3 regions of the Desulfosporosinus sp. SYSU MS00001 genome follow, and region 1 is predicted to be linked to each of the others. Evidence: riboswitches for the same ligand, from Rfam matches in the RefSeq annotation. Region 1 holds a riboswitch; each other region holds the start of a gene.
What was found. A riboswitch is a leader RNA that binds a small molecule or an ion and turns the genes downstream of it on or off. The one in region 1 is predicted to bind cyclic di-AMP.
Positions count from the first base shown of each region.

Region 1 (7,740 bases):
CGTTTGCTTATCCCTATTAACGTTTGCGAATTCCGCCGCCGCCAAAGATCAGAAAAATATCTAAAATAAATGTAAACAAATTGATGAAATCTAAAAAGATGCTTAGGGTGACTAAAACAGCATTGTCAGCAAGGCTATATTTTGCTCGTTGAAAATCTAAGGCCGTCATCAGGGAAAAAAGAATAGCGCCTCCTAAACCGATCAGCAAGCCGAAAGGACTGAAAAAGCTACTGAAAATCGTTGAAAGAATTGTAACTCCCAGCAGGACTAACAAGCCAATAAAGAGCGCTTTTGCCATACTGCTTAAATTACGCTTTGTCATGAGCCCATAGGCACCAAAAGCGGCAAAGACAATAAAGGTTACTAAAGCCGCTTGCCCAAGTACTAAAAGTCCTTCAGTCGTTGCGGTTAAAGCTTGGACGATTGGGCCAAGAACAGCTCCCGCGCATGCTGCAAAGAGCAGAGCCAGTCCTGCAGTTAAACCGGCGGCAGGATCATCTCCTCGTACGACAGCTCGTCGGCTAACGATCGGAATAATAAAGAGCAACAAAAATTCCAAAATAGCAGCAGGCATAAAATATTGCGGGGGAACTAGTAAAGCTCCGGCAGCCATTGCTAAGAACATAAAGGATAAAAGGCCCATGACCTGGGATAATGAAACAGTCTTGACCTTTTTAATGTCAATAACATAGGGATTTTGATAATAATGGGATGAATTTTCAAATGGTGACATCAGCGTTACACCTCTTTCGTTAGTTCTTTTAGAATAGTAGCTTTAGCCTTATAGTATCACGACATTCTTTACTTTACTAACAAATCTCTAAAATTTCACAAAACCTTAAAAAGTTCTTTACCAAATTCCTGATAAATTCGCCTATAATACAAACTACCTGAACTATGTTTTTAGCCCTAAGGAGTTGATGTATACATATACGAAATTTAATTTCTAAGGCTTCAGTAATTAACTAAGTGTCTCGACTCTGGTTTTTTTGAGTTGTAACTTAAAAAAGGCCGGACTATGAATTTATGAAACCTGAAAGTAGGGAAATGATTCTATGAGGAAATTACCGACTTTGATTCTAACCGTGTTATTTTCATTTTCGTCAGTTCTCCCGGTATTGGCTGCGACGGATACGTCAACCATTTCACCAATCATCAATAGAATGGCAGGTCAAGATCGTTATGAAACATCCAGCAGAATTGCTGAACAAGGTTGGCCCAATGGTTCAACAAATTGTATCTTAGCCTTTGGAGGCAATTTCACGGATAGTCTTGCTGCCGTACCCCTGGCTAAAAAATATGATGCCCCCATATTACTTACCGAGAGCACAACGCTGCCAGCAATCACCCAGAAAACATTAACTGATTTAAAAACCAAAAATGTTACAATTATAGGTGGTACTGGAGTAATTTCTGCTGCTATAGATTCTGAACTACAATCAATGGGGATAACAACCAATAGGGTTTATGGGTACGATAAATATGAAACCGCAATTGCAGTAGCTAAGCAAGTGACCTCGTCCCCATCGACGCTATTCGTTTGTACTTCTGACGATTTTACCGATGCTCTTTCGATTTCACCCGTTGCAGCGATAAAACAAGATCCAATCATTCTTGTATCTCAAGACAGTATTCCTGATTCTGTTAAAAACTATATTTCTGCAAATAAAGGTATTGTCAAGACTTATGTAATCGGTAATTCCGATAACATTAGTGATAATGTTACTAATCAGTTTCCAGATTATGAAAGGATTTCAGGTGATAACAGTTACAGTACAAATATTGCTGTTAACAATCAATTTGCCAGTGTTTTCGGCACTAAAATTACAACTGTAGCTTCCGGTGAACAATTTCCGGATGCCCTAAGCGGAAGTGCTCTAGCCTCAAAAATTGCTGCTCCTATCATTTTAATCAATGATTCTCTGGCAGATGTGACAAGAAGTTATTATCAAGATAGAATTGCCAATGGCTCAAAGAGTAGTACTAATTTCCCCCCTACCGTCGATGTGTTTGGTGGAACAGTTATTATTCCCGATAGTGTTATATCAGGGTTAGGACAGGGTAAAGCTGGAGTAAGTCATTTAAGTACAGTTAGTGTAACAACTTCAATCGGAACTGCCCCGACCCTGCCTTCAACGATAACAGCTACTATGATGGATGGGACAACTAAAACAGTTGATGTTACATGGCCAGTTATAGAATCAAACAAATATGCAGTCGAGGGAAGTTTTTGCGTAATAGGTAATATAGCCGAGTCTACGGCTGTTAAGCCTATAGCTACTATTGAGGTTAAACCCGAGAATCCAATTCCGTCTTTAACAATTGACCAAGTGCAGCAAGATATTTTGGGTACATGGACAACGTCTGATGGAAAAATCACTTTGACATTTGATAGTGATGGAACGTTAGAAGTCACCCAAGTTAGTACAGGATATACCACAAACTATAAAGCAAGTTATTCGTTCCCTAATCCTACAATAATTAGAATTAAAAATTCTAGCTGGTCTGAAGAAGACAATTTTATATTAATTGACAAGTATCTTGAAATTTATAATATGGGTGTTCCACACATATTAGGTAATAACATAATTACAGGTGATTCGGCTTATTCAGGTTATCTTAATCATCCTATCAGTTTTCCCCCTTCTAGTAGTCCCGTAAATTTCATTTTTACAAAGATTAGCTGATGTAGCAAGTCGAGAAATAATACTTAATCTAAACTTTATACTAAATCAATTATTCATATTTTAATCCCTCTGAATGAGTTAGAGCGGGATTAAGCGATGGAAATAAGGGTGTTACTCTACGAACATGAGTAGTTCGTAGAGTAACACCCCTTTTTACGTTTCAAAATAAAACTGCGGGCCCCGAAGAGTCCGCAGTTGGCGTATAATACGTATAATAAGCTGCAAATATCGTAATTATACAATAAAAAACAATCTGAATTAAATGCTCTTATTAAAGCTTGTTTGGTAACTACCATATAAAACGCTAAAGCGAATTATTTATACCTTCGAGCTCCAAGATAATTTTTAACGTAAAAGTTGTCGCTCAGGCTGGTAATAGTTACCCCTTTTTTAGGGTTATCAGCATGCACGAATTTTCCGCCGCCGATATAAATACCTACGTGAGACGCTCCCTTAGAATACGTTGAAAAGAAAACTAAGTCTCCCGGTTGGAGATTACTCTTACTGACGGAACCGCCTGTTGCATATTGAGCATAAGACGTTCGCGGAAGAGAAATACCGGATCCAGCGAAAACATACTGAGTAAATCCGGAACAATCAAATCCTTTTAACGATGTCCCGCCAAAAACATAGGGCTTTCCTACTAAACTTACAGCATGATCGATGATGTCAGAATGGTTACTGCTGCCGCGAGATACATTGGCATCATCATCTTTCATAGAATTATTTGACGCGGCCTGAGCAACTTGAATCATATGTACGGATGACGTACTTTCAGGCGGAGAGATTTCTGCTGTTTGCGTAGTTTTCGTCTGAATTTGATTCTCGTTTGGTATTGCTGTCATCACGGTAGGTATTGTTGGATCAAAGATTGGATCAGTTTTCTGTGCAGGTAACTGTTGGTGAATAAATTGTGGAACAATGGCTGACGTTGAAGAGGATGTTGAGATACTAGAATTCATGAAAGAATTGAAACTCAAGCTTTGTGACGTTAATGGGACTAGAACATTCCCTACCAAGAGCATCCCGGATAGAATGACACCTGATAGTTGAGACAGGGCTGGAGACAATTTCATTACCTTTTCACCTTTCATAGCTTACGAGGTTAGTTGTCGGATTCGGACAAAAGGTAACAGCCCTACGCCATATCGGCGATTCACCCCGTTTAGAAATAAAATCCCCCGTTCTAGAATAATTTCCAGATTCAGCTTTATTTTTCTCGTCCATATTTTCATAAACAAGAATTCGACAGAATTCGTTAATATCCTCTAAAATGAAATGTGTAATATTTGGCAGGGAACCATTTTTATACAAATCGCATTAATATAGATTGTGATATGTTTCACATAAGTAGAGTCCAGAACAAACTGTAAAAACGCCAAATCATGATCGATTTGGCGTTTTTACAGTTTGCAGTTAGGAGATATCCCGGTAGATTATATAGCAAACTCAGAGAATTTTATGGCATACTAAATTACTTTTAAGCCTGAATATCAATCATATGTAAATTATTTTTGAGGTTTTGTGTGTCTTTATTGCTCGTGCTTTGTTGAGCGGAATTTTTGTTTTGATTCTTTAATTCAAGCTGCGTTAACTGGGCTTGCAGCAGCTCAATTTGAGCTTGCACTTGCTGCGTTTTCATTTGTTTCGTTTGAGCGTCATCATTACTCTGATTCTCAGTTTTCAATTCTTGTTGGAGTTTTAGTATTTGGTTTTGAATTTGTTTAATTTGACTATTATTAGTTGATGAAGAATAATCGTTATTAGATCCAAACGATACTGCTGAAACGTCCATAGAAAAATTTCCTTTCTAAATTAAATAGTTGAACTTCTGAAAAACACCTTTAAAATTGATAATGATCTAATCCAAAAACAAAGCCAATAAAAACAAGTTACTACAGGTAATTGAATCTTAGCTGAAAATTAACTGAATTTTAGCTGAAAATAGCACAGAAGTAACTCTTGAATTTTTCGAGAATTCTTTGACCGAATCTTTTAGTTATGTTTCTTTAGCCGAACAGTTCACTGAATAATTACCATAAGGATCGAAGAGGGCTTGGTTAATTTGAGAGGAAATGCTTAACGAGGTGTCGAATAGTTAAAGTTGGATATTTAGATGTCATTATTTTTGTTTTTGTAGAAGAATTTGAAGAAAATTTGGGGCGAGCCCCCATAAAAAGTAGAAGCCCTATCGTATAAAAGGGTAGGAGGAAGAAAGCATGCCGGAATGGGAAGACCAATCGACGTGGCAGCGTTTGAAAGAGGATTCGAAAGCCCGAGAGGATTTTTTGGCCAAATCTCAAATGTTTATTTGTCATGTGGCTAGTCAGGCGTGTTTTCATTTTCTGGAATGGGGCAGAGATGAGGAATTATCAGAGGCTTTGATCGCTTTTAACGAAGCCATCGATTTGTTTATAGCTGATAAAGGCGTGCCCTTTTTAGCATTTGCCAGACTTTTAATCAAAAGGCGCCTTATTGATTATCATCGGAAACAGCGGTCACAACTGACAAATTCTCTCGACCAAGATGATATTGGACGAGACATTGAAATTCATCTTAGTTTAAATGAATTCAAAGAGAAAGAACAAAACCGGGAGAGGGCGGCCGAAATTCAACAGTTCACACAAGCTTTGGCGGCAGTAAACCTTACCTTTCAGGATTTAGTTGCAGCTTCCCCCAAACATCGAGATTCTCGTGAGACATTGCTCAGGGCGGCAAGAGAGCTGGCATTTGACAAAGAACTATGGGCTCATGTTGAACGCACAGGAAAAGTTCCTATGCAAGCTTTAGCACTGAAAACTCAGATTCATCCTAAAGTATTGGAAAGGGGACGGAAATATATCTTAGCCGTAGCTTTGCTTATTGCCAATCAACATGACTATATATATTTAAGAGAATATGTCATCTCGCGGGAAAAGGGGGGAGAAAATGAGTAAGTTGAAAGCTGTGGTGTTAGAAAAATCTGGGCTTCGTTATACTGTTTTAGGAAATGACGGCACCTTTCGCCATGTTTATAGGCGACAGAACATTGGTGTAGGCGAGGAAATCGAAGTTTGGGCAGGTATAATGAATGTAAACAACCTACGTATCGGGGCAGGAGTAGCCGCATTATTCCTTTTAGTCTTGATGGCTTGTTTGGGATGGAACCTCTATCAAGCGCCAACTGCAGTTGCGTTACTCTCGGTAGACATTAACCCAAGTTTACAATTTACGATTGACTCCCAAGGACACTTATTAAAGTTCCAGAGTGAAAATGATGACGCCAAAAGCATGCTGAGTCAGTTGAATCTTAAAGGACAGCCGCTGGATAAGGCCTTAGAACAAATCATCAGTCAATCCTATGATCATAAATTTCTAAATTCCCAACAGCACTGGGTTGTGGTGGGATATTCTCCAATGTCGGATAGAACCTCTGATCAAATGCCTAAGGAACTTAACAATCAGCAAATCGCCTTATGGGTCACGGGAGCAATTGAAAAAAATGGTTTAAAACCACAGGTAGCAGTTTTTCCTCTGACTTCTCAAGAGCGTGAACTAGCGCAACAAGGAGAACTGACCCTTGGAGAGTATGCGCTTTGGCAAGCGGCTCAAAAGGCTGGGGTTGAGACGCAAGCTCAGAAACTTAAAGATAATTCAGAACGGGTTCGATTACTTGAAAATCCTCAGGTTCAAGAGCAGATCAAGACTGGTAGGCGTGGGATGGAATTAAATGCGCCTCAAATGAACGGAGATGTAAGGTCTGATTCCGGACCGACTGATCAATCCGATAAAGAAACAAAAGGGAAACTAAAGCCTGATAAGCTGCCGCCCTCCTCAGCTAAAATGCCAGGTAATGGTAGTAATATGGAGCCAAAACAACAGAAGAACAATGATTCTCGGAATAACAGACATGCGGTGCCCCAGATGAATAAAGGCTCAAATCGTTTTCCAGAGGAGTCAAAGAAAAAAGCGGAGAGGGGCACCCCCAACGAGAGTTCAAAAAGATAGGGGAGCATTAGCAGCAATTGTAGAATAAACTTAAATTAAACATCTTCAAATAAGCAGCAGTTGAGCTGGAAAAGATTTGAAGGTGATTTTCGGCGTATTGTACCAATAATTTTTGCTGCTCAGATCTAAATAAACGTTGCATCAACGGGATAGCAGATGGAAAACTATAAAACGCATATAGTGCGTTTGGCTATTGACAATTTACTCTGTTAATGGTAATATTTGAATTCGGTCAAGGGTAATAGAAATTTAATATCCTTTTGGTGACTTTAAGGTTATTAATTTTTGCGTCTTGACAAGGTTGATTTAAAGTGTTACTATACAGTTCCGGCCTTAACTAGCTGGATCACTTTCTTTCTATTGAGAACACCTGCCCATCAATTAAAAGTATTGTTATTTTTGGAGGGGTGTCCGAGTGGTTTAAGGAGCTGGTCTTGAAAACCAGTGACTCCGCAAGGGGCCGTGGGTTCGAATCCCACCCCCTCCGCCATTATACATGCCATTGTAGCTCAGTCGGTAGAGCGTATCCTTGGTAAGGATAAGGTCACCGGTTCAATCCCGGTCAATGGCTCCATTTATTGCGGGAGTGGCGTAATTGGCAGACGCGCACGTTTGAGGGGCGTGTGGGTAACTCCGTACGGGTTCAAGTCCCGTCTTCCGCACCAAATATACTTGGAGAAGTACTCAAGTGGCTGAAGAGGACGGTTTGCTAAACCGTTAGGGTGGGTAACTGCCGCGAGGGTTCAAATCCCTCCTTCTCCGCCAGACACATTCCTCGATAGCTCAATGGTGGAGCAACCGGCTGTTAACCGGTAGGTTGTAGGTTCGAGTCCTACTCGGGGAGCCATTCATTGCGGGTGTAGCTCAATGGTAGAGCACTAGCCTTCCAAGCTAGCTACGTGAGTTCGATTCTCATCACCCGCTCCAGTAATACTTATGGCGGCATAGCCAAGTGGTAAGGCAGAGGTCCGCAAAACCTCGATCCCCTCGTTCGAATCAGGGTGCCGCCTCCAATTGCCGATGTGGCGGAACTGGCAGACGCACGGGACTTAAAATCCCGCGGGTT
Region 1 is NZ_JBNFTW010000010.1:77,460-85,199, forward strand. It holds gene ACPUYX_RS16645 (Bax inhibitor-1/YccA family protein) at 17-733, opposite strand; gene ACPUYX_RS16650 (cell wall-binding repeat-containing protein) at 1,056-2,687, shown strand; gene ACPUYX_RS16655 (C40 family peptidase) at 3,002-3,763, opposite strand; cyclic di-AMP (ydaO/yuaA leader) riboswitch at 3,767-3,907, opposite strand; gene ACPUYX_RS16660 (FlxA-like family protein) at 4,168-4,482, opposite strand; gene sigI (RNA polymerase sigma-I factor) at 4,907-5,623, shown strand; gene ACPUYX_RS16670 (anti-sigma-I factor RsgI family protein) at 5,616-6,674, shown strand; tRNA gene ACPUYX_RS16675 (tRNA-Ser) at 7,076-7,164, shown strand; tRNA gene ACPUYX_RS16680 (tRNA-Thr) at 7,173-7,248, shown strand; tRNA gene ACPUYX_RS16685 (tRNA-Leu) at 7,255-7,339, shown strand; tRNA gene ACPUYX_RS16690 (tRNA-Ser) at 7,349-7,439, shown strand; tRNA gene ACPUYX_RS16695 (tRNA-Asn) at 7,447-7,521, shown strand; tRNA gene ACPUYX_RS16700 (tRNA-Gly) at 7,528-7,601, shown strand; tRNA gene ACPUYX_RS16705 (tRNA-Cys) at 7,613-7,687, shown strand; tRNA gene ACPUYX_RS16710 (tRNA-Leu) at 7,691-7,740, shown strand, end outside.

Region 2 (7,740 bases), on a different contig from region 1:
ACAGACACGATATATGTGGCGAACCTCGGAAGCAACAACGTCTCGGTTATTAACGGTAACACAAATACAGTCTTAACCACCATCCCCGTGGGTACTTCGCCATTGGATGTCAGGACAGACCCTTTAACGAATGGGATTTACGTTTCAAATGCTGGTAGTAACAATGTCTCAGTTATTAGTGGGAATACCAACACTGTTGTTAGCACTATTCCAGTTGGGAGTTCACCACATGGTATTGGAGTAAATCCTTAACTTGATTGAGGAAATTAGGGGTTAGCAAAAGGGGCCCTTCGACAAAGGGCCCCTTTTGCTTTAGCTTTGCGACCTGATATCCAACCTCTCACTTAAAAAGGTAGAACCTAGGATCAAAACACCACCAATGATTTGCATAGGACTCATTTTTTCTCCCAGAAAGACAGCCGAGATGATCACTGCCGTGATTGGGTCAATATAGCTTAATGCGGCGATAGTCTGTCCTTTTAATTCTTTGATCGCCGTGAAATATAAGAAATAAGCAATTCCTGTATGAAGAATACCCAGAATAAGGATGAAAACTATTGAGTGTGAGGTTAACCCAGAGAAATCTACTGTATCACCCAAAATAATATAGGGCAGGAGCACCAAGCTTGATACCATCAATTGCACAAGGGTAGTTTCAAACCCTGTTAGGTTTTTAATAAATTTATTCATGATGATGACGCTCGCGTAGAGTACTGCTGCTGAAAGGCCATATGCTATGCCGAGAAAATGATTACTCCCGCTGCCTGTATCGCCGCCTCCCAGGTTAACTAGAAACAATCCGGCCATGGCAAGAATAATGCATCCAACCTTAGTGAACGTTAATCGTTCCTTAAGGAGAAAGGGAGCCATTATCATGACAAATATTGGAGCAAAATAATAACTTAAAGTTACCTTGGATATGGTCGTGTATTTATAGGCTTGAAACAAGAAAATCCAATTACATCCGATGGCGGCACCCGATAAGACTAAAAGTAACCCATTTTGTTTAATCGCCTTAAAGGATGGCCTTTGTTTAACAAGAATACTTGCCAAAATCAAAAAAGCGCTGCCTATGATTCCTCTAAGAAAGGCGATTTCACTGGAAGGCAAAGCAATATTGCGAACAAAGACACCGATGCTGCCAAATATCAACATGGTAGTCAGGATTCTTAATTTTCCCATCAACGTTCCACCCCGTCTTATCTCTTTATGTCAGGTTGCTGAATCTATACAATTCTCTCTTTTTCGGCGAATACCTTTTTCTTCTCGTTCTATCCAAACGAAAGACTCCCACTTCTACAAGTGGGAATGGTTCCCATACCTTGCCTCTCGTTTACTTACTCTTAATAACTTTTCCAAGACTCAAAACCGTTACATAAAAAAGGCACCGGTTATTACACCGCTGCCAAAGCCCTTGCCTTATGATTAATGCATATTTAGTTCTGTATAAATGAGAATAACTTCTATATTAAAGGGACTAATTTCTCTCAATCAAATCAAGGTACTTTTGTTTTCGCGCCACACTTTTATAAGCCGGCCGGATAATTTTCCCGGCATTAACAATTTCCTCAATACGATGGGCACTCCAGCCTGCGATTCGAGCAATAGCAAACATAGGTGTATACATTTCAACAGGAATATTGAGCATTTTATATACGAATCCGGAGTAAAAATCGATATTGGCACTGACTGTTTTATACATCCTATTAAACTTAGCGATTACTTGAGGAGCTAACCTTTCTACTGATGTGTAGAGTTTAAATTCATCATCCAGTCCTTTTTCCTGGGCCAGTTTAGCTGCATAATCTTTAAGAATAACAGCTCTCGGATCTGAAATGGAGTAAACGGCGTGGCCTATCCCATAGATCAAGCCGGACCGGTCAAAGGCATCTTTTGTCAAAATCCGAGTTAGATATTGCTCAATTTCTTCATCATCATTCCAATCCTTGAGTTGATTCTTGATATCTTCAAACATCTTGATTACTTTAATATTAGCTCCGCCATGACGCGGCCCTTTGAGAGCACCTATAGCTGCCGACATCGCCGAATAGGTATCTGTGCCGGTAGAAGTCACGACATGAGTAACAAAGGTCGAATTATTTCCCCCGCCATGTTCAGCATGCAGCACCAGAGCGAGATCCAGGAGCGCAGCTTCAAGTCTGGTGTACTTGCTGTCCGGTCTCAGCATTGTCAGAATGTTCTCTGCTGTGCTTAACTCCGGACGCGGACTGTGAATAAAGAGACTTTGATTGCTGTGGTAATGGGATAAGGCTTGATAAGCATACACCGCTAAGGATGGAAAACAGGCTATTAGCAGCAAGCATTGTTTTAAAACATTGCTGATGGAAGGATCGTCGGGGTTATCGTCAAAAGAATATAAGGCAAGAACGCTTCTCGCAAGAGCATTCATAATGTCTTTACTGGGTGCCTTCATAATAAAATCGCGGGCAAAATCTTCCGGCAGCTTCTGATAACCAGCCAGAATCCGTTTGAAATCCTCTAGACCTTTCTGGTCAGGAAGATGGCCAAAAAGCAATAAAAAGGCAGTCTCTTCGAAGCCAAATCGGCCGTCTCGTGTGAATCCATTGACCATATCGGAAATATCATAGCCACGATAAAGTAATCGGCCTGGAACTTGTATAATTTCACCTTCGTCCAGGATATATGAGTGTACTTCACCAATTTCGGTTAAACCGACGAGGACACCTCTTCCGTCAAGATCCCTAAGCCCTCGTTTAACTTGGTATTTGCTGTATAATTCAGGATTTATGAAACTGTTCTTTTCGGCAGCCTTGCTCAAAGTAACAAGCGTTTTCCCTTCGGTCAGTTCGTAATTTAACATCTATAATATCCTCCCTCAAATAAAATAAAACCCCAAGACGCAGTGTCTGGGGTCAGCTAAGTCGAAAAAGCAAAAGAATAATAAGGCAGGGCAATAAGAGCCTAACCTATCGTTCTTTCCTTTCAACGCTTACGAAGTTAGCTGACGGATTCGGGTCGAAAGTAACCCTACCTCTTACAGGAAAAAATTCCTTTGGAGGATTCACCCCAGATTAATGGTTCCCCCGCTTCTAAAAAGAATTAAGCGATTTAGGATATTTAGATAATCTTGAAAGATTATCATTTTAACCATATTGCAAAATACATTTATTGGAACCTATTATATCACATCTATAGATTATAATCAATTCTATAATAGAGCAGCATTGATACTAACGCCAGCCCTGATGGTAATGTATATATTAAATAATTGTTATTAAAAAGGGATTAAGGTTAATTTGTAGAACTACTATTTATTGATTAGTACATATTAGAGTTATAAGGGCATTTGATACGATAGATGCAGAAAAGGAGTTAGCTTTGGATACAAATATTCCAGAGGTTTCCTTAAAGGAGCTTCTTAAGCTGAAAAAAGTCTTCTTAAATTTCAATTATGTCTTTATTATCAATTCCTTAGATGGACGGATTCAATACAGCAATCCAGTTCTGCCAACACTTCTTGGAATTACCCAAAAAACCATAAAAAAACTAACAGCAGTGGAGATCATCCAGCAATTTGTTCATCCTGATGACCAAAATTCTTCAATCCAAGCGATCACAGAAGTGATGAAGGGAAATCGAATTCATGGCTTAACGAATCGCTACTGTCTTTCCAATGGCACCTATCAGCAATTTTCCTGGATGCTGATCCCCATTCCTACGGAGGGAGTTTTTTATGCGATTGCTTGCCCGACTGCTGACGGTACCATCCCTAACAATAAGGCTGCTGATCAACCGGATATCAGAATCCACAGCATCTTTCACAATATATCCGATTACTTTTATGTTCTGGATAATTCCTGGAAATTCGTTTATGTCAATGGGTCCGCCGCCCAGCTTTTCTTATCTTCAAAAAAGGAAAAAATTCTCGGGAAATACTACTGGGATATATTCCCTGAATCAGACGATCTGTATTTCCTCAAATTTACAGAAGCTAAACTTACCCAAAAACATATTTATTTTGAGGCTTTCTCAGTACTTTCCTGCGGCTGGGTTAGAGTAAACGTTTACCCTTCTCCGGAAGGTCTCTCTGTTTATTTTCGGGATATTTCCGATCAGAAGTGCTTGGAGAAATCCCTGGCAGATGAGCAAAAACGTCTTCATGCTATTTTAGATGGACTCCCCGGTTTAGTTTATCTGCGTACCTCTGAGGGAAACGTTGTTTTTGCTAATCATAAGTTTAAGGAGATTCAGGGCGAACCTGCTAATAAGAAATGTTTCGAACTCCTTTTTAACAGAAATCGTCCTTGCAAGGACTGTAATATGGAATCTAAAACCCAAACCTACGGGCCCCTGCAATGGCAGTGCATTATTAAAGATGTTATTTATGAAGTATATCAGCATCCGTTTGAAGATATTGACGGAACCCAACTATTTCTAATGCAACTCCTGGATATTACCAAACGCAAGCTTGCCGAAGAAGAAATAGGCCGTTTAGATCGATTGAATCTCGTTGGTGAGCTGGCAACAAGTATTGCCCATGAAGTAAGGAATCCCATGACAACAGTTCGCGGCTTTTTACAGCTCTTAAAGAGTAAAAACATTTCTCAGGAAAACGCAGAATATTTCGATCTTATGATCAGCGAGTTAGATCGGGCTAACGGCATTCTTAATGAATTTTTATCTGTTGCTAAAACAAACGCCAAATTGCGGACACCAGTTAAACTCAACAACTTAATGGATTCTTTATACCCTCTAATTATGTCTGATGCAACCAACCAAGATAAACATGTCGTCCTTGAGGCAGAGAATGTCCCTGAACTAATGTTAGATGAACGCGAAATGAGACAGCTAGTCCTTAATCTCACAAGAAACGGCCTCGAAGCAATGAGCCCAAAGGGAACTTTAACAATAAGGACCTATCAAACCAAAGATAGTATTGTACTGGAGGTAAAAGACCAAGGATCTGGCATCAGTCAGGAAATTCTGGAACGTTTGGGCACTCCTTTTCAAACAACGAAAAAAGGCGGAACAGGGATCGGCCTGTCTACCTGTTTTAATATTGCCGAAAGACATAATGCTAAAATTGAGGTGATAACTTCTCCTTCCGGCACAAAATTTATTGTGCGTTTTAAGTCCCGGCCTTAAGGAAATACCCTCTTAGTAAAAATCTCTACCAACACTCCAGCCCCAAGAAGAATGATTATAAAACCTTTAGATCTTTCTTGATGCTCTAACCTTAAACTTATACGGGTTTGAATGCTTTCTTACTGGCTCCGCATAATGGGCATCTCCATGTATCCGGCAGTTCCTCAAAGGGCACACCCACAGTTACTTTACTTTTTTTACAACCCCTGTCAGGATTATAGATATACCCACAACTTTGCATTTGACATTGCCATAGTTTACTCTCTTCGCTCTTCATTTCAACTCTCCCTTCCTGTTTAATTTTATTACTAAATAATAATAATTAAAATATAATAGATAAACCTTATGCGTATTATTTAAATCTTACGCATAAGGTTTTTACTGATTGTCTCCAGAGACTAAAAGGGCTGTTGCAGATTAAATCTGCAACAGCCCCTATTACTATAATCAATCTTATAAGTTATAGTCTTTAAATTACCAGTTCAAGGGGGTAAACCATTTTTTCGCCGTTAGTTAGAGCCTTAAGCCTTACCCTTACTTATGCCCGCAAAGCACTAGGCAAGCAATGCTGCACCTAAAGCAGCGGTCAGTTCAGGTTCTGGAGGAATCACAAGGTTTACCTTTAGTTCCTTTTCAAGAAAGCGGACCAGGAGATCGTAGTGAGCACCTCCTCCAGTGAAAATCAATGTTTCCGGATGCCCCACGGACTCGACAAAATTGGCCAGACGCTTGGCGGTACTTTTAAAAAGACCTGCAATAACTTCAGGTTTAGGAATCCCTTTCGCCAGCATTGTGATCACTTCCGACTCTGCAAACACCGTACACATGGAATTAATAGGCATTGGGCTGGCTTCAGCTGCCGAACTGAATTCCTCCGCTGTCAGGTTTAATCCTTTGAGGATGACATCTAAAAAACGCCCGGTACCTGCGGCACACTTGTCATTCATGATAAACTGAACAACTTTGCCATTTCCATTTTTTCTGATGACTTTGGCATCCTGTCCTCCTAGGTCAAGCATATACTCCTTATCTGAAAAATAATGATGACACCCTCTGGCCTGACAAGAAATCTCGGTAATTACCCGTCCTTCAGGAAAGTTTACTCTTCCATATCCTGTAACCACGAGTTTCTCGGGTTTTTTTCCCTCTTTAGCGACATAGGTTTTAAGTAAAGCAATGCCGGCCTGTACCGAGTCAAACCGAGAAGGAATGATCTGTTGATAAACCCGTTTTCCATCTTCCAGAACCACTAACTTTGTATTCACTGAGCCGAGATCTAAGCCGGCTTGCTTCATGCACGAATCATCTCTAATAAAGCTTCAATCCGAGTTAAAAGCTGACCTTGATCTTCTTCAGAAAAGTCGCTTTCCAGCCGCAGATATGGAATTTGTTTTTTCTCCATTTCTTTGCCCACAAAATAACTTTCCACACCATAGGGCTGACAGAATTGAAGCGAGAAATCGATTACAGCATCCGCTTTTAAGTTCTCAGCCATGTACGCAATATCTTCCAATCGTCCCTGATTTGGAGTAAAGCAAGCGCAATTCACTTTTAAAGGCCGTTTAGCAATATTAGCAAGCATATTTTCGACATCATCAGCAGGTTCAGTAACATCCTTATAATAACGTTCTCCGGTGCAGGTTTCCTCCCCAACTACAACAGCCCCCGCCTGTTCAATTAAAGCGTGAAGCTTCCATGCCGGTAAAGGCTGGGGAGTCCCCGTTACTAAGATCCTTGGGGCATTGGCCGGTGCTACCCCAATACCTTCTTTGACTCGCTGATCAAGTTCATCGCACAAGACATTCACTTGGGCAGCAAAACGAACAGGATCATCAAAGAAAGAGAGCTGATTAATTAAGAGGACATCCAAACCGTGAATCGGTGCCGGAGTATGTTTTCTTAAGTCAGCTAATCTTTGTAGGGCAAGGCGTTTATTGTTAATCGTTTCAATCCCCTGAGCAAGATTCTCAGCAGTTAATTTTACCTTTGTTTCGCGTTCAATAAATGAGGCGAATTCCTGCACTTCTTCTTCCCAAAGGGAAACATCCTTGGTTTCCTTTTTTTGCGGCAGTTCCATAACGTATGTAGGAATATACTTGTTGAGAATTTCCCAGGCCTTCTTCTTTCCATCACAGGTAGTTTCCCCAATGACCCAATCAGAAACTTGGAAATAGGGGCATATGCGGTCTAATTTGAAACCCATTGTCGATTTAATCAAAGGGCAAAGATTGCGGGGCAGAACCTTTTCCCCCGAAGAAACAGTAAACTGGGCCCCGGCACACAGGCCAATGCTGGCACTCCCCGTCGCCACGATAATTTCCTCCGGAACATATACGCAAAAGGTTGAGAACACTTTTTTGCCGGCCTGTTTCATGGCATAGAGTTCATGAACACGAATTCCATGAACATCTCCAACCACTGCATCAAAATATCCCATTCCTTTGGGGCGATTAGGCCGATCTAAAAATAAGCTCGTGAAAATTGCGGGTACCGGAGCCAAAAAATCATCATGTTTCTCTAAATCCATACCCAGTGCTGTCCATAATTCCCGGTTCTCCATTAGTCTTTTCCCCTCCTCAATCTCTCTAAACCAAATCTAGATATGTATCACTT
Region 2 is NZ_JBNFTW010000003.1:56,528-64,267, reverse strand. It holds gene ACPUYX_RS06775 (hypothetical protein) at 1-252, shown strand, start outside; gene ACPUYX_RS06770 (DMT family transporter) at 313-1,182, opposite strand; gene ACPUYX_RS06765 (citrate/2-methylcitrate synthase) at 1,478-2,842, opposite strand; cyclic di-AMP (ydaO/yuaA leader) riboswitch at 2,954-3,098, opposite strand; gene ACPUYX_RS06760 (ATP-binding protein) at 3,361-5,127, shown strand; gene ACPUYX_RS06755 (rubredoxin) at 5,225-5,404, opposite strand; gene ACPUYX_RS06750 (acyl-CoA dehydratase activase) at 5,682-6,422, opposite strand; gene ACPUYX_RS06745 (double-cubane-cluster-containing anaerobic reductase) at 6,419-7,687, opposite strand; gene ACPUYX_RS06740 (DsrE family protein) at 7,724-7,740, opposite strand, start outside.
Region 2: another riboswitch for cyclic di-AMP. It lies ahead of ACPUYX_RS06765 (citrate/2-methylcitrate synthase); the one in region 1 lies ahead of ACPUYX_RS16655 (C40 family peptidase).

Region 3 (7,740 bases), on a different contig from region 1:
TCCATTACTCACGCTTTACATAATTGTGAATTTGTTATTTTTCCTTCGAGCGCTGAAGCCGCAGCTGTAGCAGGGCTCATTAGATGAACGGTACCGCCCTTGCCCATTCTGCCATTAAAGTTTCGATTGGTCGTCGAAGCACAGACCTCACCATCAGCAAGAACCCCATTGCTCATGCCAAGACATGCACCACAGGTTGGGTTTGTAACACAAAAACCAGCGTTTTGGAAAATCTCAATTAATCCTTCTTTTAAGGCCATCGAATAAATAGCCGGAGTTGCAGGGCTTACAACGGCACGCACGTCATCACTGATTTTTTTGTCCTTAAGAATACTTGCAGCAATTCTCAGATCTTCGATACGGCCATTGGTGCAGCTTCCTATATAAACCTGATCAATTTTCGTCTCTGACATTTCCTTAACGGTTTTTACTTGGTCCGGTTTGTAACCAAACGTAACCATCGGTTCTAAAGTCGTAACATCATATTCATAGATTTTTTCATAAGAAGCATCCTCATCAGAAACCCATTTGGTGTATTCTTTCAAGGCGTCTTCCTTCGTTTTAAATTCGTCTTTTATGAATTCCCACAAATACTCGACAGTTGTCATATCCGGGTAACAAATGCCACAAGTGCCTCCGGCTTCAATGGCCATATTACAGAGGGTCATACGTGATTCCATGGACATGGCATTGATGACCGGTCCTGTAAATTCTATGACCATGTTTGTAGCACCGTTTACGGTCAATTCTTTAATAAGAAAAAGTATTAAGTCTTTGGCATAAACGCCGGGCTTTAAAGTACCCTTAAGCACAAATTTAATGGTCTTCGGAAAGTGGAATGCACAAACACCCTTAAGAATTCCTACTTCCAAGTCGGTCGTACCGACACCTGCAGCAAAAGCTCCAAAGGCCCCATGAGTACAGGTGTGTGAATCCCCCATAATCACAGTATAACCAGGTCTTACGAATCCCTTTTCCGGAAATATGGCATGACAAACACCATTTCTTCCGATGTCAAAAAAGTCTTTGATACCATGCCTTTTAGCCCAATCCCGCAGTATCTTTCCCTGTTCAGCCGTTTTAGAATCTTTGGCGGGTGTTACATGGTCTATGACTGCTTTAATTTTTGTTGGGTCAAAGACTCTGTCCATTCCCCTTGCCATAAGATCCGTGATGGCAATCGGCGTGGTAATTTCATGACAAAACACCCTATCCAATTTTAAAACATGCGTATCTGGAAAAGGCATGTTTACCCTGTGTGCATCAAATATTTTCTCTGCTATTGTTTTACCCATTTTCTTCTCCTTGTTTTTCATAATCTAAAATTGACTGGTTGTATCAAATTCATATACTCATTTTACAACAAATTGTTATAGTATAAAAGTCAAATTTTGCTTTCTGTTTATAAAGAACTATTTTACAATTGTACATTTCATAGAAGTCCACTACTCGATATTTTCAATAGGCAACGGTTACTGTCACATTAAAGACCAAATACAGCAATGTATAATGTTAGTATTGCCGTAGTAATCTGAGAACAATCTCCCAAACTCCTGGAAAAGAAATGGGGAGCATCGCTCACTACTTTAAAAAGTAGTTTTGCTACACTCCCGCGCCACACAAGACTCGGCACTTAACCTCATGGATATCGTCAACATTGAGCGTTTTAGCCGATTTTTCATTCAGTCAACCTAGTTAACTGATTCTAAACTTTCAGCTCAACCAGCCCATCAAGCTTCGAAAATGCCATCTATTGTGTCTGCTATTTTTTGTCCTTTGCCTGTTCATCGACAACGTTCTGTATTTCCTCTGTTGGGAATGCGCTAGCACTTCCCCAGAAGTAGAAAATAACTGCTCCTATCATCGCGACAACTTGATCCATGGGATATTTTATTATGTCTTTGCCTCCGAACTTAGAGCTCCCAAGGTAGCTGATGGCGATCATGAATAACATATAAACCACAAGCCAGATGCCAGCTTTAATATGCTTACTAATATTTATCCGTAAATCAGGCCGAACTACCAGAAAACCGACAAATAGTATGAGACCAAAGAGATTGGCAAGCATTACAACAGAATCGGTTGACCAACCACTCCAATAGATGATCATAGTGCTAACGATAAAAGCAATACCAGCCACAAAGCTGAAGCCTTTAAGAACAAAAGGACGGTGAAGTCCGGGAGCAGTTCGACGAAGGGCTACGAGGCTAATTGGGCCAATCATATACGTGAAGACAACTGCTCCAGATACAACTCCGACTAATTTTCCCCACGAAGGGAAAGGGGCTGTCCAAACCAAGGCTAGCACAATAGTCAGCCAGAGAGCAGGCCGTGGAACCCCTGATTTAGCATGTACTTTCTTAAATACTTTCCACCAGAAACCATTTTCCGACTGAGCCATGATCAAGCGTGAGGTGGTCCCCATGTAAATGTTACCAGTCCCGGCAGGAGAGATAACCGCATCTGCAAAGAGGATTGCGGCGAGCCAGTTAAAGTTAAGAAGCATAGCTAACTGGGCAAAAGGAGAACGAAAATTAATATGCCCCCAACCTTTAGCCAGTTCACTCGCAGGTAAAGCCCCAATAAAGACAGTTTGTAAAAGAATGTATAAAATGATACCTAAGCCAATCGCGAGACCAATCGCTAAAGGGACATCACGCTGAGGATTTTTAGCTTCTCCAGCCATTACAACTGCTTGCCGAAAGCCAAAATACGAGAAAATAATCCCACCGGAAGAAATAGCTGTAAACACTCCTGGTACGCCAAAGGGAGCAAAACCACCCGCTGCCATATTCCCAGCATGGAACTGGGTTAAAAGGACAATGACAGTTAAAGCAGGAGTTAGGAATTTTAAAGCGGTTATGATGGTATTACTTTTAGCAAAAGCCTTTGCACTAAGATAATTGAGGAAGAAAAATATGACGATTAAAATTGCTGCTAAACACCATCCGACAGCCGTCATCGCACCTGCAGTATTATTATAAAGAGATGGCACATAATAACTAGCATACTGAACAACCGCTTCTGCTTCGATGGCAATAACCGTTGAATCTGCAAGTATGAGGGCAAAAGCCATCATGTAGCTGACGAAACTTCCATGGGAGTACTGGCAATAACGTACAAGTCCCCCGGATTCGGGAAGCATGGCACCTAATTCGGCATACACTAAGGCGATAAACATAACCGCGATACCACCGCCAAGCCAAGCGAAAATTGCGGATGGGCCAGCGAGATTACCCGCCTTCTGCGCAGCGTACAACCATCCGGAACCGATTATGGCCCCCAATCCCATCATTGTTAAATCAAGCAAACCAAGTTCTCGTTTTAGCCCTTGCCTCATACAGCCGCTTTGTCCTGATTTTTACGGACAAAGCAATTCACCTCTTTTCTCTCTACTTTAATTTCAATAAAAGTTTAATTATGATGAAATACTTTTAATGATTTAAAACTATTATACAACTGAAATCAAAAACAAAGAAATATGTTCGTAATTATATTTTTTTATAGTTATTAATAGTTTAAATTTTAATTATAATTCAAATGATGGCAATTAATATTCCATACAATGGGTTTATATCAAATTTTAGCAAAGACATAGTTCGAAATAGATTATAATTTTAAGAATCTTATATATAACACGATGTGTTTTGCAATTTTAATTACAATACAAAGTAATTATTTGGATATATTTAGATTGGACACCTACAAAAGATATCATTAGTTATTTAATAATTAAATTGACTATCAAAAAAAACCTAAACTATAGAACAATTGTCGCCACAAAATACATGTATTTGCCTGAATTAACAATCCCTTTTGCTCAAGAAATTTTACATATTTCTTTCTGTGAATATCTCGCCCATTTTTTTCTCCCTCTTCTAATTCAAAGAAATATAGATATCTATTTCGGTATTCTCCATATCACCATCACCTTGATATTCTTGTTTGGGTACAGCAAAGAAACCTCGATACAATCGTACCAGGGATCAGGCATCAAAAAATAACTTAGAATTAAGTAAATGAAAGAACAATGCAGATTTAATACGCATAACTAATTATGATAAAAGTACGCCTGAAAAATAAGCTTGTTAGGAGTATTTTCACTGTATTTACTCCAATATGGTGCTATATATTCTGGAATTAAAGGATTAATATTATTAACAGTTGAATAAACAATCGCTGAATTCTCAGGAAGCGGGGGAACCATAAACGGGCTATTGATTAGCCCAATGGGGTGAATCACAGAATGTGACGGGTTATTTCTTTCGACCCGAACCCGGCAGCTAACCTCGTAGGCGTTGAAAGGGGGATGAAAAACAAACCATACGAATTGGTTTGTTTAAAACTTTTAACACTAACCCCAAACAGGGGTTTTTCTTTTGTTAAGGAGCAGGCTAATGTTCCGCAATATTAATTTGTAAAATATAGCTAAACTATAAAGTGATATGAAGGGATACATAATGGAAAAGGGATTGAATTTCTGTAAAGAACGACCATTAACCACAGCAGGTATGCTCGTGACCCTCGGTGTTGTTTATGGTGATATTGGGACATCACCATTATATGTAATGAAAGCGTTAGTTGAAGGAAATGGACAATTAAGCTCAATTACCAACGAGTTTATATACGGTTCCATTTCCCTTATATTCTGGACCATTACATTACTTACCACGATTAAGTACGTCCTCATCACACTCAAAGCAGACAATCATGGGGAAGGCGGCATCCTTGCTCTATATTCGCTAATTCGAAGAAAGGGTGCCTGGTTTATTGTTCCGGCTATGATCGGGGCGGCAACCCTTTTAGCGGACGGTATTTTAACTCCGGCAGTTACCGTCACAAGTGCCGTAGAAGGATTAAAATGGATTCCCGCCTATATCAATAATTTCGGTTCAAATCAATCCACTGTGATTATAATTACCATTGTTATTCTTTGTGTTTTATTCCTCCTGCAACGTTCCGGAACTGAGATATTAGGACGATTATTCGGCCCGATTATGCTTTTATGGTTTCTCATGTTAGCCTTTCTAGGCATAATTCATATTTTTGGGAACCTGAATATACTGAACTCACTATCTCCATACTATGGAATTAAATTGTTGTTTAGTGATCAAAATAAAGCTGGTTTTGCGATCTTGGGCAGTGTATTCTTGGCCACAACAGGTGCTGAAGCATTATATTCCGATTTAGGACATGTCGGACGAAAAAACATTTACGGCACTTGGCCGTTCGTTAAAATCTGCCTGCTTCTAAACTATTTCGGTCAAGGGGCTTGGGTGCTGCAGATTAAGGATAATCCCGGAATACAACATATGGCCGATTTTAATCCATTTTTCGAACTAATTCCTGGTAACTTCCGTATTTTTGGTGTCATATTAGCGACTCTTGCAGCAATTATTGCTTCTCAAGCCTTAATTAGTGGGTCCTATACACTCGTTTCAGAAGCAATTAAATTAGATTTATTGCCAAGATTAAAAATTTACTATCCAGCTATGTCCAAAGGCCAAATGTACATTCCAATCGTCAATCACCTTTTGATGTTTTCTTGTATCGGAGTAGTTCTCTACTTCAAAACTTCATCGCACATGGAAGCAGCTTATGGATTAGCTATTACAATTACGATGTTGATGACTACAATCTTGTTGTTCAATTGGCTTATTAAGAAAAGGGTGTCGAGGCTACTCTCACTTCTCGTGCCTATCATTTTTGGGACTTTGGAAATTGGTTTTTTCATTTCAAGTGCAGCGAAATTTTTTCGCGGCGGATTTATAACAGTGTTTATTGCTGCTCTGATTTTAATACTAATGATGTTATGGTATAAAGCAACAATTTTTGAACAAATCGTGACAAAAGAGGTATCATTGGAAGATTATATTGATACGCTTGGGCTGCTTAGAAATGATGAACATCTTCCGGTATACGCTACAAATTTAGTTTATTTAACAAGCAAATCTAAACCTGGAAAAGTAGACAAGGAAATTATTTATTCGATTTTAGATAAACGGCCAAAAAGAGCGGAAGTTTATTGGTTTATCAATGTTCAGGTAACCGATGAACCAAGGTCTATGTCCTATACTGTTGAAAATTTCGGAACTGATTATGTTTTTAAGATTCAACTTCGTTTGGGATTTAGGGTTGAACAAAAAGTCAGTAGATATTTAAGGCAAATTGTGACCGACCTTATGAAGTCCAACGAAATAAAAGAACAATTCCAATTATATGCTACAAATAATATCAATCGTAACATTGGGGATTTTTGTTTTGTTTTAGTACGTGAAGAACTGGCTAATGATACCAACCTCGCTTTATATAAACAACTAATTATGCAATTTAAACTTCGCTTAAAGAAAATTACTGTTTCTCCAATAAGTTGGTTTGGACTTGAACATACTGATGTTAAAGTTGAGCATGTTCCTTTGCGTTTAGGGACCCCCGGGCAAATTAAGCTTAAAAGAGAACCCATCTAAGACAAAGTTATAGTTCAACCAAGCAGTTACGTTTCTATCCTGTCAGTAAAACTATTATCTTAAGAAAAAACTAAAGCACAGGCAGAACTGGCCTGTGCTTTTAGAGTGGTTAACTCTTCCATCAGAAAGCTTATGCAAACTTCGTTAATTAAAGTATTTTACTTAAAAACAGTTTTGTTCTTTCTTCCTTAGGGTTGTTGAAAATTTCATCCGGGGTATTTTCTTCAACTATTATTCCATCATCCATAAATAAAACTCTATCACCCACTTCGCGAGCAAAGCCCATTTCGTGTGTAACCACTGCCATAGTCATTCCCTCTCTAGCTAAATCCTTCATGACAGCGAGCACTTCTCCGACCATTTCCGGGTCTAACGCTGAGGTGGGTTCATCAAATAACATGACTATTGGATTCATAGCTAGAGCCCTTGCAATAGCCACTCTCTGTTGTTGACCTCCTGAGAGTTGATCTGGATAAGCTCCTGCTTTCTCACGTAAACCCACTTTTTCCAATAATGCAAAGGCTCTTTTCTCAGCTTCTTCCTGAGAAACTTTCAAAACTTTGCGCGGTCCAATCGTTATATTTTCCAGTACAGATAAATGATGAAATAGGTTAAATCTCTGGAATACCATGCCAACTTCTTTACGAACATGACTTAAATTTGTTTTGCTATGCGTTATTTCTTTATTATTTACAAAGATTTGCCCATCAGAAACTTTTTCCAAACCATTCAGACAACGTAAAAAAGTACTTTTACCTGATCCTGAAGGGCCAATGATCACGACTACTTCTTGTGGCTTGATCTCTAAAGAAATATTATTTAGAACCCTATGTTGACCAAAATGTTTGGTAATATTTTTAACGCTTATCAATTTGCCACCTTCTTTCTAAGTATCCTGAGAGACCTGTTAACAGAAGGATGATGGCTAAATAGACGACGGCAATTGCTGTCCAAATCTGTAAAGAGGCAAAGTTTGTGGAAATAATAATCTGTCCGCTTCGTGTCAATTCAGTCACGGATATAGCTGATAATAAAGACGTATCTTTTATTGTTTGGATAAATTGATTGACCAAAGGCGGTACCATGCGTTTAAATGCTTGAGGCAAAATTATAAATCTCATCGTCTGAGGACCTGTCATACCAATACTTAAAGCAGCCTCTGATTGGCCGCGGTCTACTGCTAAAATTCCTGCACGAATAATTTCTGTAATATAGGCACCTTCATTTAATGCTAAGGCTATAATCCCAGCAATTGGTGTAAAATAGGGATCAA
Region 3 is NZ_JBNFTW010000011.1:12,764-20,503, forward strand. It holds gene ACPUYX_RS17115 (3-isopropylmalate dehydratase large subunit) at 9-1,295, opposite strand; gene ACPUYX_RS17120 (APC family permease) at 1,763-3,340, opposite strand; cyclic di-AMP (ydaO/yuaA leader) riboswitch at 4,168-4,313, shown strand; gene ACPUYX_RS17125 (KUP/HAK/KT family potassium transporter) at 4,461-6,467, shown strand; gene ACPUYX_RS17130 (amino acid ABC transporter ATP-binding protein) at 6,616-7,338, opposite strand; gene ACPUYX_RS17135 (amino acid ABC transporter permease) at 7,325-7,740, opposite strand, start outside.
Region 3: another riboswitch for cyclic di-AMP. It lies ahead of ACPUYX_RS17125 (KUP/HAK/KT family potassium transporter); the one in region 1 lies ahead of ACPUYX_RS16655 (C40 family peptidase).